DNA from 2 places in the Janthinobacterium sp. FW305-128 genome. Region 2 is predicted to be linked to the other one. Evidence: predicted binding sites of a transcription regulator. Region 2 holds the regulator's gene; the other holds the start of a gene.
What was found. Region 2 encodes sigma-54, which starts transcription at its own class of promoters, with help from an activator protein. Its sites were predicted from a motif close to TGGCANGNAANCTGCTTT; they were not measured.
Positions count from the first base shown of each region.

Region 1: a site for sigma-54 is predicted at 3,000-3,017, ahead of adh (aldehyde dehydrogenase). Genes of this name have one in related genera too.

Region 1 is NZ_JACYMK010000021.1:8,296-12,963, forward strand. Features, by position in the region: gene IGS60_RS27840 (TonB-dependent receptor) at 1-1,605, opposite strand, end outside; gene IGS60_RS27845 (beta-propeller fold lactonase family protein) at 1,810-2,766, shown strand; gene adh (aldehyde dehydrogenase) at 3,103-4,623, shown strand.
Region 2 is NZ_JACYMK010000014.1:150,547-155,214, forward strand. Features, by position in the region: gene raiA (ribosome-associated translation inhibitor RaiA) at 32-391, opposite strand; gene IGS60_RS25675 (RNA polymerase factor sigma-54) at 461-1,939, opposite strand; gene lptB (LPS export ABC transporter ATP-binding protein) at 1,944-2,699, opposite strand; gene lptA (lipopolysaccharide transport periplasmic protein LptA) at 2,699-3,280, opposite strand; gene lptC (LPS export ABC transporter periplasmic protein LptC) at 3,306-3,917, opposite strand; gene IGS60_RS25695 (HAD family hydrolase) at 3,960-4,493, opposite strand; gene IGS60_RS25700 (SIS domain-containing protein) at 4,493-4,668, opposite strand, start outside.

The DNA of each region.
Region 1 (4,668 bases), on a different contig from region 2:
CTTGATCTGGAACACGGCCGCGTTCACATGCGTGTTGTTCGCGATCCTGGCCTTGATACCCGCTTCCAGGTTGGTGCTGGTGGCCGGTTTCAGCTGGTAATTGAAGCCGCCGCCCGTGCCCGAGTAAAACAGTTCGTTCAGGGTGGGTGCTTCGAAACCGCGCGCGGCGCTGGCGTACACGTTGACGTTGGGCGTCAGTTTATACAGCAGGCCCAGCACGGGTGTCGTGTGGCTGAACTCCAGGCTGCCGCTGTCGTCGCCATTGCCGAGGAAGCGGTCGTTGACCGACACTTTCATCTTGCTGTAGCGCACACCTGCGCTGAGCAGCCATGGCCCGCTTTGCCATTCTGCCTGGATATACGGGTCGAGGCTGGAAACGACATCCTGCTCGTCGCGGCGCAGCTTGCCCTTCACGCCAAACGTGTTGCCGATGTAATTTTCATAGCCGGTGCGGTCATCGCTGGAGCGGCCATAGTCGATGCCGATGGTGGTGCTCAGCTTGCCGCCTGCCAGCTGGTTCACGTGCAGCCAGTTGGTGTCGATGCCGTAGAACTCACGCTGGAAGTCGACCACGCCGCCCGAATGGCTGGCTGGCGCCTGGAAACCCTTGGTAAAAGCCTGGTACTGGATCACGTCGCGGTTGCCGCCGTAGGCCGTCACGTGCAGGCGGTCTTCGCCAAACGATTGTTCATAGGTGGCGCCGATTTGCTGGTGGTCGATGCTCTTGCGCGTGTTGTAGCGTTCGGCCAGGGTGCGTTTCGGGTTTTGCGTGTCCGTCGCATCGATTTCGCCGGCGCGCGGATCGCGGGAAAACGTGGCCCAGGTGGCGCCCAGCGGATCTTGCGTGTTGCCCTGGTGCAGGCTGTTGGCGACGATGGTCAGCTTGCTGTCCGTATTCGGCTTGACCGTGATCTTGCCGAACGCCTGTTCGCGCGTGGCGGCGCTGTGGTCGCGGAAGCCGTCCGTGCGGAAGCGCGAACCGTCGAGCACGTAGCCGATGCCGCCTGCCTGGCCCTGCGCCGACAGGTCCACCTTGCTGGTGCCGAAGCTGCCGCCCGTCACGTTCAGTTCGACGGACGGGGGATTTTGCCCATCCTTGGAAAACAGCTGGATCACGCCGCCCGAATGGTTGCCGTAGATGGCAGAAAACGGCCCGCGCAGCACTTCGATGCGCTCGGCCGTATCGAGGTTGAAGGTGGCAGCCTGGCCTTGCCCGTCGGGCATGCTGGCGGGAATGCCATCGCTGATCAGCTTGACGCCGCGCACGCCGAAGGCCGAGCGGGCGCCGAAGCCGCGCGACGAGATTTGCAAGTCTTGTGCGTAGTTTTGGCGGTTTTGTACGACCAGACCCGGCACGGCGGCCAGCGCTTCCGAGGCATTGACGCGGATTTGGCCCTCCTGGATGCGGGCGCTGTCGACGACGTCGATGGACGCGGGCACTTCCTGGCTGGGGTGGGCGATGCGGCTGCCGCTGATGACCACCGTATCCATGAGTTGCCCGGCGGCCAAGTCAGTGGGCTCGGCGGCAAAGACGTGGGGGGCCAGGGTGGCGCTGCCGGCGACAAACAGGCTGGCGATGGTGTTCAGGCGGAAACGATGCTGCATGCGGATTCTCCAATGTGAATAAAAGCCTGCTTGAGCGCGTGAGCGGCGCAGGTCTGCATAGTTGTATCAAGCAATATGCCTGCCATGTCTCCATTGGTGGGCGGAAATTATACGCGTGTCAGTGGCACGGCGTTTGCATGCAGCAATTATCAGATGCGCCGCTACCGCGCGCTTTTCCTGTGTTTTGCCATTGAAAAGGTGATTATGCCCAACTTCTTCCCGCGCTTGCGCCAGGTGTGCTGGCTGCTGCCTGCGCTCTTCAGCACGGCCCTCCAGGCCGCTCCTTTTGCCTATGTCCCCAATGAAAAATCGGGCACCGTGAGCGTGATCGACACGGCGACCGATCAGGTCGTGCGCCAGATCGCCGCAGGCAAGCGTCCGCGCGGCATTGCCGCCGACCCCACCGGGCGGCAATTGTTTGTCACCGATGCGGCCAGCAGCGCCTTGCTGCTGATCGATAACGAAACAGACGCGCCCGTGCGCACAGTGACGCTGGGCAAGTCGCCCGAAGGCGTGAGCGCCTCGCACGACGGTCGTTACGTGGCCGTGGCCGTCGAGGAAAACAATAGCGTGGCCTTGCTCGATGGCCAGACGGGCGTCGTGCTTGCCGATATCAAGGTGCAGGGACGCAACCCGGAACATGCCGTGTTCAGTCCCGATGGGCGCTGGCTGCTGGTCAGTGCGGAAGAGGCCGAGCAAGTCGATGTCATCGACGTGGCGCAACGCCGCCAGGTCGCGTCCATCGCCGTGGGCTTGCGGCCGCGCGGCATCGGTTTCAGTCCGGATTCTGGTCGCGCCTACGTGGCGTGCGAACTGGTCAATGCTGTCTACGTGATCGATATGACGGCGCGCAAGGCGATTGCCACCATTCCAGCAGGCAAGAATGCCAACGGCATCGTGGTCCATCCCGGCGGCAAGCAAGTGTATGTCTCGAACGGCATCGACGGTACGGTGATGGTGATCGATACGGCCAGCAAGCAGGTGACGGCCACCATTCCCGTCGGCAAGCGCCCGTGGAACATGGCCATCACGCCCGATGGCGCCAAGCTGTACGTGGCCAATGGCCGCTCGAACAGCGTCTCCGTCATCGATACGGCCAGCGCGCGCAAGGTGGCCGATATCGCCGTCGGCGAATTGCCATGGGGCGTGGTGATTCGGTAGCGTTACAGGAACAGGTGTTCCAGTCTGGTACACCTGTTCCATTGTGCAGCGGCGACGGGCCGCAGCAGCAGGGCTGGCCCGGATTGGAACAGGATGCCTTCACCTTGTTCAAAACGCAAACAGGCTCGCTCCCGCGGCTCAAGCCCGGGCATGCGCCGAAAAGCGCACCGGTATTGAAGCCGCGCCCTTGTAACAGGGGTAAAAGCGGCTAAGTTTGTAGTGGGATGGCGAGCTGGCACGGCATTTGCGGAAGACTGCGTGTACTCACCCCATCTGTACCAGGACGTTTGATTTTAATTAAGTAACTCCATTCTAATTAACCCGATAGAGGACGACATGAATCTCGCAGACATCAGCAAACTGGGCGTAGCCAATCCCTTCAAACAACGCTATGACAATTACATCGGCGGCAAATTCGTTGCACCAGTAAAAGGTGAATACTTTCCTAACATTACGCCGATCACGGGCTTGCCGTTTTGCGAAATCGCCCGTTCCACGACGGAAGACGTCGAGCTGGCGCTGGATGCCGCGCATGCCGCCAAGGAGGCCTGGGGCAAGACTTCGCCTGCCGAGCGCGCCAACATCCTGAACCGCATCGCCGACCGCATCGAACAGAACCTGAGCTTGATCGCCACGGCGGAAACGATCGATAACGGCAAGCCGATCCGCGAAACGATGAACGCGGACATTCCGCTGGCCATCGACCATTTCCGTTACTTCGCCGGCTGCATCCGCGCGCAGGAAGGTTCCGTCGCGCAAATCGATGCGGAAACCTATGCCTACCACTACCACGAGCCGCTGGGCGTCGTGGGCCAGATTATTCCGTGGAATTTCCCGATTCTGATGGCCGTGTGGAAACTGGCGCCAGCCCTGGCCGCCGGCAATTGCGTCGTCCTGAAACCGGCAGAGCAAACCCCCGCTTCCATCATGGTGTTGATCGAGCTGATCGGCGACCTGCTGCCACCGGGCGTGTTGAACATCATCAACGGTTTCGGCCTGGAAGCGGGCAAGCCGCTGGCCTCGAGCAAGCGCATCGCCAAGATTGCCTTCACGGGCGAAACGGGCACGGGCCGCCTGATCATGGGCTACGCGGCGCAAAACCTGATTCCCGTCACCCTGGAGCTGGGCGGCAAATCGCCGAACATCTTCTTTGAAGACGTGATGGATGCGGACGACGAATATTTCGACAAGTGCCTGGAAGGCTTTGCGATGTTTGCGCTGAATCAAGGCGAAGTGTGCACCTGCCCATCGCGCGTGCTGATCCAGGAATCGATCTACGAGAAATTCATCGAACGGGCCCTGAAGCGCGTGGCCGCCATCAAGCAGGGCAATCCGCTCGACTCGTCCACCATGATCGGCGCCCAAGCGTCGCAGGAGCAGCTGGAAAAAATCCTGTCCTACCTCGACATCGGCCGCCAGGAAGGTGCCGAAGTGCTGGCTGGCGGCGAGCGCAACACGCAGGCGGGCGACCTGGAAGGCGGCTATTACGTGCGTCCGACCGTGTTCAAGGGGCACAACAAGATGCGTATCTTCCAGGAAGAAATTTTTGGACCGGTCGTGTCCGTGACCACCTTCAAGGATGAAGCTGAAGCGCTGGCGATTGCCAACGATACCTTGTACGGCTTGGGCGCTGGCTTGTGGACGCGTGACGGTTCGCGTGCCTTCCGCATGGGCCGCGCCATCCAGGCGGGCCGCGTGTGGACCAATTGCTACCACCTGTATCCGGCCCACGCCGCTTTCGGCGGCTACAAGCAATCGGGTATCGGCCGCGAAAACCACAAGATGATGCTCGACCACTACCAGCAAACGAAGAACTTGCTGGTGAGCTATAGCCCGAAAGCGCTGGGCTTCTTCTAAACCGGCAACAGGCGCCGCGCCCGTAGTCCAGGCGCGGCGCGCAGA
Region 2 (4,668 bases):
TGATCACAGCCGGTTGAAAGTCGCGGGCCGCTTAGGCGGGGGCGAATTCTTCTTCCGAACTGTCTGGCAGATGCTTGATCGCCTCTTTACCGTGCCCTTGCACTTTGGTTTTGTATTTCATCACTTGCCTATCGAGCTTGTCGATCAGGGTATCGATCGCGGCATACAGGTCGTGCGCCAGGCTTTCCACATAGACAGTTTTGCCGCTCAGACGCAGGTTGACTTCGGCCTTTTGACGTTTTTCTTTCTCTTTGAGGTTATCCACGGTCAGAATCACGGCGATATCGATAACTTGATCGAAATGACGTTTCACGCGCTCCAGCTTCGTTTGTACGTATTCACGGATGGCTGGTGTCACTTCGAGATGATGTCCGCTGATGGTGAGATTCATACACACTCCTAAAGATGATCGGGTTCGTGCGGTCCATCGTATCCGGCCCGCAGAGGAACCGAAAAAAACTTACAAACACTTACGCAGGCTCACTGGCGGAATTTTTAATGCTTCCCGGTATTTGGCAACAGTACGTCGCGCAATCACCATGCCTTGTTCCCCCAGCATGTCCGCAATCTTACTGTCGGATAAAGGATTTTTAGGGTCTTCTGCTCCTGTCAGTTGCACGATCAATGCCCGTATCGCCGTCGATGAAGCTTCGCCCCCCGCTTCGGTGGCGACGTGGCTACCAAAGAAATATTTCAACTCGAACATGCCGTGCGGGGTCAGCATGTACTTTTGAGTTGTTACCCGCGAGATAGTACTCTCGTGTAAACCCAGTGTATCAGCTATTTCACGGAGCACAAGGGGGCGCATGGCAACGGCCCCATGCGAGAAAAAGTTCTTTTGTCTTTCTACTATCGCCTGCGCCACGCGCAGAATCGTGTCGAAGCGCTGGCGCATGTTCTTGATCAGCCACTTGGCTTCCTGCAACTGTGCACCCATGGCGCCCTCGCCCTTGCCCTGCTTGAGCAAGTTGGCGTACATGGCATTGACGCGCAGGCGCGGCATGACGTCGTTGTTCAGGGTCACTTGCCAGCCATTGCGCGCGCGCTTGACGACGACGTCGGGCACCACGTAATCGGACACGTCCGCAGCGAACACGGCGCCCGGATGCGGGTTGCACTGGCGAATTACCGTCTGCGCTTCACGCAAGTCTTCATCGTCGCAATCGAGGGCTTTTTTCAGCTTGTTGAAATCGCGCTGGGCAAACCAGGCCAGGTGCTTTTCCACGATGACGAGGGCCATGCGCCGCGTCACCATGGCGATGTGCGGCAAGCGCTTGATTTGCAGCGCCAGGCATTCGGACGCATTGCGCGCGCCCACGCCGGGCGGATCGAAACTTTGCAGCAGCGACAAGGCCGTGCGCATCTCGTCGGCATCGATTTCCAGCTCTTCCGGCAGGCGCGCCAGGATGTCGTCGAGCGACTCTTCCAGGTAGCCATTGTCGTCGAGCGCGTCGATGATCAGCTCGACCAGCGCGCGGTCGCGCAATTCGAGCACCGTCACGCGCATCTGCTCCATCAGGTGTTCGCGCAGGGTGCAGTGATGGGCCTCCAGCTGCGGGCGCGAATCTTCGTCGTCGGGCGCCTTGCCCCGGCTCGCCTCGCTCCAGTCACTGTCGCCGCCATCCGCGGCGGCCGGGCCCTCGCCCGCCTCGCCGTCAAAGGTTTCCGCTTCGGCCGGCGCCGCGGGCGCCTCCTGGCCTGGCGGCTGGGGCGGCGCTTCGGCCGGCGCGGCCGTGGAGCTCAAGGCCCCATCGGACAGCAGGCGCAGCGAACGGTCGAGTGGATCGTCGAGGCGCTCGAGCAAGGGATTGTCCGTCAGCAGTTGCTCGAGTTCCTGATGCAATTCCAGAGTAGACAATTGCAACAGGCGTATCGATTGCTGCAACTGCGGCGTCAGTGCCAGGTGCTGCGAAGTGCGCAGCTGCAATGATTGTTTCATTGGCTTACATGCGGAAGTGTTCGCCCAGATAGACCCGGCGTACCGACTCGTTCGCGATGATGTCGTCGGGGCGTCCCGACGCCAGTACCGAGCCCTGGTTGATGATGTAGGCACGGTCGCAAATACCCAGCGTCTCGCGCACATTATGATCGGTGATCAGCACGCCGATATTGCGCTCCTTCAAGAAGCGCACGATGCGCTGGATCTCGATCACGGCGATCGGATCAACGCCGGCGAACGGTTCGTCGAGCAGCACGAAACGGGGATCGGTGGCCAGGGCGCGGGCGATTTCCACGCGGCGGCGCTCGCCGCCCGACAGGGACAGCGCCTGGTTCTCGCGCAACTTTTCAATCTGCAAGTCGGCCAGCAGTTTATCCAGGCGTTCCTCGATCTCGGCCTTCTTCAAAGGACGGCCTTCGACGGTCTGGATTTCCAGCACGGCGCGGATATTGTCTTCCACCGTCAGCTTGCGGAACACGGACGCCTCCTGCGGCAGATACGACAGGCCCATCTGTGCGCGGCGGTGGATCGGCAGGCTGGAAATGTCCACGCCGCTGATGTCGATGCTGCCGCCATCCGACGGCACCAGGCCGACGATCATGTAGAACGAGGTGGTCTTGCCGGCGCCGTTCGGGCCCAGCAGCCCCACCACTTCGCCGCATTCGACTTGCAGCGAGACATCATGCACGACTTGCCGCTTGCCATAGGTTTTCTGCAGTCCGCGAACGATCAGGGTGCTGCCGCAACGGGTATTGTCCATTATTTCGTTCCTGGCACAGGTGTGGCCGGCGCTTTCTCCGCCGCGGGCGCCTTGGTCTTCGGCTGGATCACCATGCGCACGCTGCCGCCATCGGAGGTGCTGGTGCCGCTGTCGGAATTTTCCATCTTGAATACTTCCTTGCGGCTGTCATACGAGATGAAGGCGCCATTGGCCACGTCCGTCACTTTCGTGCCTTCCAGGCGCGTCAGCTTGGCCTTGGAAAACAGTTTCACCACTTCCGTCTTGTTGTCGTATTCCACACGTTCCGCTTCGCCTTCGACCCACAGGTCGCCGGCGCCATCGCGCTTCTGGCGGAACGTGGCCAGCTTGCCGGGATCTGCCCAGAAGGTGATGAACTGGTAGCCTTGCGGGTCTTCCGTGATCAGGGCCCGGCCCGCCTTCATGGTCAGCGTGCCCTTGACCAGCACGACGTCGCCCGTCAGGGTACGAATCTGCTTGACGTCATCGACGTGGCCGCTACGCGCCGTGATGACGGCTTCCTTCTCGGAATCGGCCTTCTCGGCATGCGCCACGCCCATGAGGGCCAGAGAAAATACGCTCAACAGCAAGATGTTCTTCATAGTATGGTTTCCTTGTTTCATTCTGTCATTTTGCCGCCGCGGCCGGGCGCGGTTTCGGCGGGAGGACCATGCGCAAGGCATTCTGCACTTCCACCACGCCGGTGGCGTTATTGGCCTTCATGCCGATACCATTGATGCGCGAGGCACCCGTCAGGATATCGACAGGCACGTCCGTTTCCATTCTTTCTTCGTCCGGAAACACCGTCAGCGCTTCCGTCCTGACCGTCAGGTTCTGCGCCTTCGGACTGGCCACGCGGTCGATCACGACCTTGCGGTGCAGTTGCAGCCGGGTATTGTCCTGGTCGATATGCGCCAGTTCCGCATTCATGTTCAGCGGCGGCATGCCCGGCGTGAGCTTGCGCACGAAGGGCTGGTCGATATCGGACGAATCGTCGGCCGGATAATGCGTGAGCTTGTTGCCCGACACGATATAGCTGGGCTTACCCGTCAAGTCCATGCGCACCAGGCTGAAATTGGTGATGAAATAGTCGGGCTCACCCAAATTCTTGCTGGCCTTGATGTCCTGGCCATTCTTGTTCATCACTTCAAGCAGCCAAAAGCTGGCCAGCGCGACGACGACCGCGCCCAGCAGGGTAAAAATCATGCGCCAGCGATGGGCGCCTCCTGGCTTACGCATAGGGTTTCACTCTTTCATAGGTCACTGGCGGCAAGGCGCACCTCACTCCAGGAACGGCGCCATGACGCGCGCATAGTTGTCCTGGGCACGCAGCAGGAATTCGCAGATTTCGCGCACCGCGCCGCGGCCGCCGCCGGCCTGCGTCACATGGTGCGCCAGGCCCTGCGCTTCCGGACGCCCGCCCGGCACGCTGACGGCAAAGCCCACGCGACGCAGGATGGGCGCATCGATGACGTCGTCGCCGATGTAGCCGCATTGCTCTTCCGTCAAGCCCGTCAGCGCCAGCAGTTCGCGAAACGGCGTCAGCTTGTCGTGACCGCCCTGGTGCACATGGGTAATGCCCAGGTCTTGCGCGCGGCGTGCCGTGATGGCCGAGCGGCGCGCGCTGATGATGGCCGTCTGCACACCGGATTCCTGCAGCAGCTTGATGCCCAGGCCATCATACACATTAAACGTTTTCATCATTTCGCCATCGGGGCCGAAATGCAGGCTGCCGTCGGTGAGCACGCCGTCGACGTCAAAGATCATCAGTTTGACCTTGGCCGCGCGCGCCAGGTTGTCCGCTACGCTCTCCATCAGATCACCTTCGCTTGCGTCAGATCATGGATATGCAGGGCGCCCACCAGCTTGCCGTCGGCATCGACGACCAGCATCTGGTTGATGCGGAACTGTTCCATCACGGCCACGGCATCGACAGCCAGGCGTTCGGGCGCGATGCTGCGCGGCTGCGCATGCATGACGTCGCGGATCG